2 regions of the Saccharothrix sp. 6-C genome follow, and region 1 is predicted to be linked to the other one. Evidence: riboswitches for the same ligand, from Rfam matches in the RefSeq annotation. Region 1 holds a riboswitch; the other holds the start of a gene.

Region 1 (4,851 bases):
GGACCGTTCACAACCTCCCCGGACAGAACAGCTAGGCCGCCAACGTCCACAGGGTGTGCGCGATGGCGTCGGTGTTGCGGTCGAGCGCGGTCGCGTTCACGTTCGACGAGGTGTCGCACGAGCGGTGGTAGCAGCGGTCGAACGCCACCCCCGCCGAGCCGCCCCACTTCTGGGCCTGGGCGGAGGTCTTGATGCCCTCGGCGCCGGTGAACGTGCCGCCGACCGGGATGCCGGCCCGCGCGAACGCCGCGTGGTCGGACCGCCCGCCGACGCTGGTCAGCTCGGTCTGCACGCCGATCGAGCTGAAGTAGCCCTGGAGCGTCTGCTGGAGCTGGAGGGAACCCGACGGCTGGCCGGACGCGCTGTAGACGAAGTAGCCCGGATTCGGCGAGCCGATCATGTCGAAGTTGAGGTAGGCGTCGATCCGCGAGCGGTCCGTCGTAGACAGCGAGTTCACGTAGTAGGTGGAGCCGACCAGGCCCAGCTCCTCCGCGCCCCACCAGGCGAAGCGCAGGTGCTTGGTGGGCTGGAAGCCGCTGGACCGCACGGCCAGCGCGACCTCCAGCAGCCCGGCCGAGCCGGTGCCGTTGTCGTTGATGCCGGGGCCCGCCGACACGCTGTCGAGGTGCCCGCCGAGCATGACCACGTTGTCCAGGTCGCCACCGGGCCAGTCGGCGATCAGGTTGTAGCCGGTGGCGCCGCTGCTGGTGAACGACTGGACCCTGGTCGTGAACCCGGCGGCGTCCAGCTTGGACTTCACCCAGTTCACCGAGGCCAGGTAGCCGGGACGGCCGTGCGCCCGGTTGCCGCCGTTCGAGGTGGCGATGCTCTGGAGCTGGGCCAGGTCGGCCTGGACGGCGGAGACCGGGATGTTCGGCCCGGCCAGGGCGGTCGGCGGCGCGGCGGTGGCCGAGCCGAGGCCTGAGCCGAGGAGCGCGCCGGTGGTGACCAGCGCGATGGAGATCGTTCGCAACTTCACGGTGTCTCCCGCGGGGATGGGTGTCTCTCGGAGGGAACGGGGGAGTTGACCGGGGCGGCGGACCCTGTTGTCAACATGCACGGTTTCGCATGGTTCGCGCTAGCGACGTTCGGCTGGTGACGCTCCGTGCGGTGCCGGATTCGTCCATTTCGGTATCACCGGGGAGAATGACCCTGTCGGGTGACGGAGCGGTGATGTGGAGGTCGAGTGGGCGATGTGACGGGCTACCTGGGCATCGCCGCCGCGGTCCTGCTGCTCTCGGTCATCGCGGTCAGGGTCTCGATCAGGCTCGGTCTGCCGTCCCTCCTGCTCTACCTCGGCATCGGCGTGCTGCTCGGCGAAGCCGTGGTGGGCATCCAGTTCGAGGACGCCGACCTGACCCGCTCGCTCGGCACGGTCGCGCTCGTGCTGATCCTCACCGAGGGCGGCCTGACCACCCGGTGGACCGCGGTGAAACCCGCGCTGGGCCTCGGCATCACGCTGTCGACCGTCGCCGTCGGCGTGAGCATCGCGGTCACCGGGTTCGGGCTGCACTTCCTGCTGGACATGGACTGGCGCACGGCGCTGCTGTGGGGCGCGGTGCTGTCGTCCACCGACGCCGCGGCCGTGTTCAGCGTGTTGCGCGGGGTGGGCGTGGGCAAGCGGCTCATCGGCGCGCTGGAGCTGGAGTCCGGCATCAACGACGCGCCGGTCTACATCGCCGTCGTGCTGCTCGCCGCGCCGGACCCGATCTCGTGGACCGCGCCGCTGCTGATGGGCTACGAGCTGATCGCGGGCGGGGTGATCGGCATCGTGCTCGGCTGGCTCGGCGGCGTCGGCCTGCGCCGGGCAGCGCTGCCCGCCACCGGCCTGTACCCGCTGGCCACGGTCGCGGTGTGCCTGCTCGCCTACACCGTCGGCGACCTCGCGCACGCGTCCGGCTTCCTCGCCGTCTACATCGCCGCGCTGGTGCTCGGCAACGCCCGCCTGCCGCACCGGGCCGACACCCTCTCCTTCGCCGAGGGCCTGGGCTGGATCGCGCAGATCGGCCTGTTCGTGCTGCTCGGGCTCTACGCCTCGCCGGGCCGGCTGCTCGACGCGCTGGTGCCCGCGCTGGTGGCGGGCGCGGTGCTGGTGCTGCTCGCCCGACCGCTGTCGGTGCTGTTCGCGGCGGCGCCGTTCCGGGTGCCGTGGCGGGAACAGGTGTTCATCTCGTGGTCCGGGCTGCGCGGCGCCGTGCCGATCGTGTTCGCCCTGATCCCGTTGATCCAGGGCGTCCAGGGGGCGCAGCAGCTGGTCGACGCGGTGTTCGTGCTGGTCGTGGTGCTGACCCTGGTGCAGGGCACGTCCCTGCCGTGGCTGGCCAAGTGGCTGGGGCTGGTCAAGTCCGGCGAGGCGCACGAGGTGCAGGTCGACTCGTCGGCGCTGGACGACCTCGGCGCGGAGCTGCTGCAGGTGCGCATCCAGCCCGGCTCCAAGCTGCACGGCGTGTACCTGTCGGAGCTGCGGCTGCCGCCGGGCTCGTCGGTGAGCCTCGTGGTGCGCGACGACAACGGCTTCACGCCGCAGCCGACGACCCGGTTGCAGGAGCACGACCAGCTGCTGGTGGTGTGCACCGAGGCCATGCGCACGGCGACCGAGGACCGCATCCGGGCCGTGGACCGGGCGGGCCGGTTCGCGCGCTGGAAGGGCGACGTCGGCCGACCGTGACACGGGCGGCGCGCCGGCCCGCGCGTGGCGCTCCCAGGATGTGAACGCCCCTCGACGCAGGCGCGCGGGCCGGGTTACCTTCGACGCGAAGGTCATGAGTGCCAGCGCTAAGCCCGGGCTTGCTGGCCGGCAACCCTCCTACCGCGGTGGGGTGCCCCTGGTGAGGACCTGGCCTGGCGCGCAGGGCGCCCGGCAAGCGCGGGCTCCCTCCCACGGGTGTCCCGGGACCCCCGGAGGGCGTCATGACGATCGCAGTTCCCGTCACCACCACCACCGCTGCCCTTCCCCGCGTCGTCGGCGCGTCGCTGCGCGTGCCGCTGGTCACCGGTGAGCGCGTGGAGTACGCCAACCTCGACCACGCGGCCAGCGCGCCCTGCCTGGAGCAGGTCCGCGACGCCGTCGACGAGGTGCTGCCCTGGTACGCCAGCGTGCACCGCGGCGCGGGCTTCGCCTCGCAGGTCAGCACGAAGGTCTACGAGCAGGCCCGCTCGTCGGTCCGCCGGTTCCTCAACGCCCGCGACAGCGACGCCGTCGTGTTCGCCCGCAACACGACCGACGCGCTGAACCTGCTGGCCAGGAGCCTGCCCAAGCGGACCGCCGTGATCCTGTTCGACACCGAGCACCACGCCGCGCTGCTGCCGTGGCGCGGCCCGAACGTGCGCCGGCTGCGCACGCCCGCCTCACCCGACCAGGCCGTGCTGGAGCTGGACCGGGCGCTGCGCGAGGCGCCGGTCGGCCCGCGGCTGGTCGTGGTGACCGGCGCGTCCAACGTGACCGGCGAGATCTGGCCGGTGGCCGAGCTGTCCCGGGTGGCCCGCGCGCACGGCGCCCGGATCGCCCTGGACGCAGCCCAGCTCGCGCCGCACCGGCCGGTGGACGTGCGCGCCCTGGACGTGGACTACACCGTGCTGTCGGGGCACAAGGTCTACGCGCCGTTCGGCGCCGGTGCGCTGGTCGGCCGGTCCGACTGGTTGCAGGCCGCCGAGCCGTACCTGGTCGGCGGCGGTGCGACGGCCCGCGTCACCGACCACGGCGACCGGCTGGGCGTGGCCTGGTCGGCGGTGCCGGAGCGGCACGAGGCGGGCACGCCGAACGTGGTGGGCGTGCACGCGCTGGCCGTGGCGTGCGACGTGCTGGGCAGGCACTGGGAGCAGACCACCGAGCACGAGCGCGTGCTGCTGGCGAGGCTGCGGGAAGGCCTGAGGACCGTTCCCGGCGTGCACGAGCTGACGCTGTTCGGCTCGGACCGGGACCGCGTGGGCGTGGTCAGCTTCACCGTCGGCGGCCAGGACGCCGGCTACCTGGCCGCCGTGCTGTCGGCCGAGCACGGCATCGGCGTGCGCGACGGCGCGTTCTGCGCCCACGTGGCCGTGCACCGCCTCACCCGCGGTGAACGCGCGCTGCGGGCGTCCATCGGGCTCGGCACCACCGAGGAGCACGTGGACCGGTTCGTGGCCGCGTTGCGCACGCTCGTCGTCGAGGGCTCGCGGTGGGAGTACGAGCTCCGCGACGGCCGTTGGACGCCCTCGGACGACCAGCGCGCGCTCCCGCCGTTCCTGCGCTGACTCCGATGCTGGACAATGGCCCGGTGAGCACCGATCCCAACACCGAGCCGGACACGCCGGACGAGCCGGACGCACCGCTGCCGAAGCGACGGGTCCTGCTGCTGGCCGTCATCGCGCCGCTGGTGTTGGCGCTCGACCTGGTCACCAAGATCATCGCGGTGGACAACCTGGAGGGGCGCGACCCGGTCGAGCTGCTCGGCGGCCTGCTCTACCTGCCGCTGATCCGCAACACCGGCGCCGCGTTCGGCCTGGCCGAGGGCTGGACGGTGATCCTCGCCCTCATCGCGGCCGGTGTCGTCGTGTTCATCCTGTGGATCGCGCGCCGGCTGCGGTCGGTCGGCTGGGCCATCGGCCTCGGCCTGGTCCTCGGCGGCGCGATGGGCAACCTGGTCGACCGGATCTTCCGGGCGCCCGGCCCGCTGCGCGGCGGCGTCGTCGACTTCATCTCGGTGCTCGACCCGTGGGGCAACTTCTTCCCCGTGTTCAACCTCGCGGACTCCGCCATCTGCGTGGGCGGCGGCGTGATCGTGCTGATGGCGTTGCTCCAGCGCGACTATGACGGCACCCGCGTGGAGAAGAAGTCCAGCGAGAAGAAGGCGGGCGCATGAGCGGCGACTA
Region 2 (4,851 bases), 3.1 Mb from region 1:
GGAGCCCGGATGGGCGTGGGAGGAGGTGCGGGAACGGGCGCGGGCGGCCGGGGTCCGGGTGGTCGAGTTGACCGCCGGGCAGCGGTTGAGCTGGCCGGGCCTGGAGCTCGACGTGCTGGGGCCGCGCGCGGGCCCGGTGAGCGGTACGGACACGAACACGGCGGTCAACGACGCGTCGCTGGTGCTGCGGGCCTCCACCGCGGCCGGGCGGGTGCTGTTGACCGGAGACATCGAGCTGGCCGGGCAGGCGGACCTGCTCGGCGGGCACGTGGACCTGCGGGCCGACGTGCTCAAGGTGCCGCACCACGGGTCGCGGTACTCGTCACCGGCGTTCCTCGCGGCGGTCCGGCCGCGGATCGCGCTGGTGAGCGTCGGCGCGGACAACCGCTACGGCCACCCCAGCGGGGTGCTCGTCGACGCGTTGACGAGCCGAGGCGCGCTGGTGCTGCGCACGGACCGGGACGGCGACACCGCCGTCCTGGCAGGCCCGGACGGGCCGCGGGTCGCCCGCAGGAGCGGCGGCCGACACCACCACGGACAAGGGGACAACGATGAAGAACGACGTCTGGATCCGACTGCACTCCGGCTGGTCGCCCCAAGAGGACAACCGGGCCGTGGCGTGGGCGCTGTGGCAACCCGGCTACACCGCCCAACCCTGGCCGAGCGAGGAGCTCCGGCCCGCGTTCACCTACTACGTCTGCGAGGAGCTGCCCGGCGGCGAGCGCGGCATCGTCGCCAGGGCGACGGCCACCGGCGTGATCCGCCTGGCGCAGGTCTTCTCCGCGGACAGCGCCTACCGCCTGATCGCCGACGGCCTGTTCGACGCGGACCTCGCCATCCCGCCGGAGGCGTGGCACGCCGAGCGCTACAACCAGGAGAAGGCGAAACGGCCCTGGCCGCAGATGCTCACCGCCTGGCGCGTGGCCACCGAACCGGTCGGTCCGCACGTCCTGCCGGAGCTGACCGCATTCCCCCGGACCGGGTGGCTGCGCTCGTCCAGGATCGCCCTGTGACCACCACCGCGGACGGGAGAGCACCGGTGGGGAGAACGACAGCCGGGGCGACCGGTGTGCCGCGACCAAGGTGGCCCGCGCTCGGCCGACCACCGCCGATCCGGTCGTCGGCGGGCTGACCGCCACCGTTCACGCCCGGGGTCGGGCCCCAGGCGTGAACGGGCGGAACGGGGTCAGTCCTGGAGGGCCTTCAGGACGGCTTCGGCCGACGGCGGGACGTTGGCGCGGGGGCCGACGCGGTCACCGAGGGCGTCCAGGGTCTTGAGGCCGTCGCCGGTGATCAGGAGCACGGTCTCGCCGTCCGGGTCCAGCTGACCGGTCTCGATGAGCTTCTTCGCGGTCGCGACGGTGACGCCGCCGGCGGTCTCCGCGAAGATGCCCTCGGTCCGGGCCAGGAGGCGGATGCCCTCGACGACCTCTTCGTCGGTGACGTCCTCGATCGCGCCGTTGGTGCGGCGGACGGCGTCCAGCACGTAGGGGCCGTCGGCGGGGGCGCCGATCGCCAGCGACTTGGCGATGGTGTCCGGGCGGACCGGGGTGACCACGTCGTGGCCCGCCTTGAAGGCGGCCGCGACGGGGGAGCAGCCGGTGGCCTGCGCGCCGAACACGCGGTACGGGGTCTGCTCGACCAGGTCGAGGTCGCCCAGCTCGCGGAAGGCCTTGTCCACCTTGGTCAACTGGGAGCCGGACGCGATCGGCACCACGATCTGGTCGGGCAGGCGCCAGCCGAGCTGTTCGGCGACCTCGTACCCGAGCGTCTTGGAGCCCTCGGCGTAGTAGGGGCGGACGTTGACGTTGACGAACGCCCAGTCCTCGTGCTCGGCGGCCAGTTCCTGCGCGAGCCGGTTCACGTCGTCGTAGTTGCCGTCGACGGTGATCAGGTTGCCGCCGTAGACGGCGGTCATGAGGATCTTCGCCCGCTCCAGCGTGGACGGCACCAGGACCACCGACTGCCAGCCCGCGCGGGCGGCGGCGGCGGCGACGGCGTTGGCCAGGTTGCCGGTGGAGGGGCAGGCCAGGACCTTGAAGCCGAGTTCGCGGGCGGCGGCGAGGGCGACGCCGACGACGCGGTCCTTGAACGAGTGGGTCGGGTTGCCGGTGTCGTCCTTCACCCACACCTTGCGCACGCCGAGGGCCTTGGCGAGGCGGTCGGCCTCGACCAGGCGGGTGCCGCCGGGGTTGGTGTTGGGGTGCGACTCGACGGTGGTCGGCACGGGGAGCAGGCCGCGGTAGCGCCAGATCGACCGGGGGCCCGCCTCGATGTCCTCGCGGCGGATCCGACCGAAGTCGTAGGCCACTTCCAGCGGCCCGAAACACTCGAGACAGGCGTACTCGGCGGCGAGCGGTGTCTGGTGGCCGCATTCACGACACGACAGCGCGCGGGCGGGACCGAGGTCGAAGGAGGTGGTGGCCGAGGGCACACTGACAGCAGTCATCGCGAGGTATCTCCTCATCTTTCCCGCGCACCGCGGGTCGGAATTGGCACCGTGATCGCCAGCGGACGCTGTGCGACGGGTTGCCGGGGCTTCTACGGGCCGATCCCTCTGCCCCTCTGGATGAGCGGTATTCAGTTATGGCCCTCAACTTACGTCACGATCCCGACCCTCAGCCAGAGACGTCCACCATCCGGACGTCTGCCGGCCGTGGGAGGATCGCGCCGTGAGTGCGCCCGCTGACACGCCCGACGCCGTGCACCTGATCCTCGGCGAGGAGGAGTTGCTGGTCGAGCGCGCGGTGCGCGGTGCGTTGGCGGCGGCGCGGAAAGCCGACCCGCAGGCCGACCTGACCCGCGTCCGCGTGACTGATCTCACCCCGCCTGAGCTGGCGGAACTGGTGAGCCCGTCGCTGTTCGCCGAGGGGCGGGTGGTCGCGCTGGAAGCCGCGCAGGAGTGCGGCAAGGAGATCGCCGACGCGGTCCTCGGCTACGCCAAGGCCCCGGCGGACGGGGTGACGGTGGTGGTCGTCCACAGTGGCGGCGGGCGCAGCAAGGCGGCCAAGGAGCTGCCCGCGGCGCTGCGCAAGGCCGGCGCCCGCGTGACCGAGTGCCCCAAGATCACCAAGGCGGCGGACCGGGAAGCGTTCGTGCGCAACGAGATCCGCGCGGCGGGCGGCGGGAAGGCCGACCCGGAGGCCGTGGCGGTGCTGATCGAGGCGGTGGGGTCGGACCTGCGCGAGCTGGCGGCGGCGGCCTCGCAGCTCGTCGCCGACACGGCCGGCAAGGTCGACGCCGAGGCGGTCCGCCGCTACCACCGCGGCCGGGCCGAGGTGACCGGGTTCGCGGTCGCGGAGAAGGCCGTGATGGGCGACCGGGCGGGTGCGCTGGAGGCGTTGCGGTGGGCGATCCAGCTCGGTGTGCCGCACGTGCTGGTCGCCGACGCGCTGGCCGACGCGGTGCGCACGATCGCGCGGGTCTCCGCGGTGGGCCGGGGTGACCCGTTCAAGCTGGCGGGCGAGCTGGGCATGCCGCCGTGGAAGGTGAAGAAGGCCCAGGGCCAGTCGCGTGGCTGGGAGGAGCGGGGGCTCGCGGCCGCGATGACGGTGGTCGCGGACCTGAACGCCGACGTCAAGGGCGTCGCCGCCGACTCCGGCTACGCCCTGGAACGTGCGGTGCTGAAGATCGTCGCCGCCCACGGCCGCCGCTGAGCGCTGGGTCGCCGGCCGGTGCTGCCGGGCCGCTGAGCGCCAGGTGGCCGGCCCGTCGGGGGCGGAGACGAAAAGTGCCGCCCACCCCGCGTGGGGGTGGGCGGCACTTCAGCGTGAAGACCAGATCAGATCTGGTTGGCGCGCCGCGCCAGCGCCGACTTCTTGTTGGCGGCCTGGTTGGAGTGGATCACTCCCTTGGAGACGGCCTTGTCGAGCTTGCGGGACGCGTCCTGCGCCAGCGCGACAGCCTTCTCCTTGTCACCGGCCTCGGCGGCCTCACGGAACTTGCGGATGGCGGTCTTGAGGGACGACTTGACGGCCTTGTTGCGCAGGCGCGCCTTCTCGTTCGTCTTGATCCGCTTCATCTGGGACTTGATGTTCGCCACGCGAAAGCCACCTTTTCCTCGGTCTCGGAGTCGCACCGCGCTTGTCACCGGCTCCGCCCCACGGGGGGACGGTTTTCCTCCACAGCGGAATGCCGCGCGGGTACGACCGAGAAGGTTATCAGGGCAGCTCACCGCACCGTGAATCGAGCCCTCCCGTCGCCGACCACGACCTCGTAGCCACCCCGGGCGACCTCCGGCTTGCCCGAGCCGTCCATGTCGCCCGCCGTCACCGCGAGCCGCTGCACGTCGAACGTCACCTCGACCGCCCGCTGCTCGCCCGCCTTCAACGCCACCCGGGTGAAGCCGACCAGGCGCTGCGGGGCGGTGAGCACCTTGCTCACGGGCTGGTGCACGTACACCGGCACGACGAGCGTGCCGTCCCGGGAGCCGGTGTTGGCGACGGTCACCGACACCTTCACCTGGTCGTCCCGTCGCACCTCCGCCGACTTCAGCGTGGGTGCGGACGTGGTGAACGTCGTGTACGACAGGCCGTGGCCGAACGCGAACGCCGGGTCGTACGCCGAGCTGGGCGAGGTGTTCGCGCCGCGCACCTGGTCGTAGGAGAACGGCTGGTCGCCGACCGTCTTCGGCCACGACACGGGCAGCTTGCCGCTCGGGTTCACCGCGCCGAACAGCACGTCGGCGATGGCGCTGCCGCCCTCGGAGCCGGGCAGCCAGCCCGCGACCAGCGCGGGCGCGTCCGCCACCGTGCCGAGCACCTGCGGCCGGCCGGTCAGCAGCACGACCACCACCGGCTTGCCGGTCGCCCGCACCGCGTCCACCAGGCCCTGCTGCGCCGCGGTCAGCGC

The links. Region 1 has a riboswitch for S-adenosylmethionine ahead of IOD16_RS28615 (aminotransferase class V-fold PLP-dependent enzyme). Riboswitches for the same ligand answer to the same signal wherever they lie in the genome.
Region 2: another riboswitch for S-adenosylmethionine. It lies ahead of thrC (threonine synthase); the one in region 1 lies ahead of IOD16_RS28615 (aminotransferase class V-fold PLP-dependent enzyme).

Annotation. Positions count from the first base shown of each region.
Region 1 is NZ_CP064192.1:6,776,675-6,781,525, reverse strand. It holds gene IOD16_RS28625 (M28 family metallopeptidase) at 32-979, opposite strand; gene IOD16_RS28620 (potassium/proton antiporter) at 1,187-2,668, shown strand; SAM riboswitch class IV at 2,759-2,873, shown strand; gene IOD16_RS28615 (aminotransferase class V-fold PLP-dependent enzyme) at 2,911-4,233, shown strand; gene lspA (signal peptidase II) at 4,257-4,841, shown strand; gene IOD16_RS28605 (RluA family pseudouridine synthase) at 4,838-4,851, shown strand, end outside.
Region 2 is NZ_CP064192.1:863,753-868,603, forward strand. It holds gene IOD16_RS03995 (DNA internalization-related competence protein ComEC/Rec2) at 1-1,132, shown strand, start outside; gene thrC (threonine synthase) at 1,187-2,449, opposite strand; SAM riboswitch class I at 2,461-2,576, opposite strand; gene holA (DNA polymerase III subunit delta) at 2,673-3,656, shown strand; gene rpsT (30S ribosomal protein S20) at 3,782-4,042, opposite strand; gene IOD16_RS04015 (glycoside hydrolase family 3 N-terminal domain-containing protein) at 4,171-4,851, opposite strand, start outside.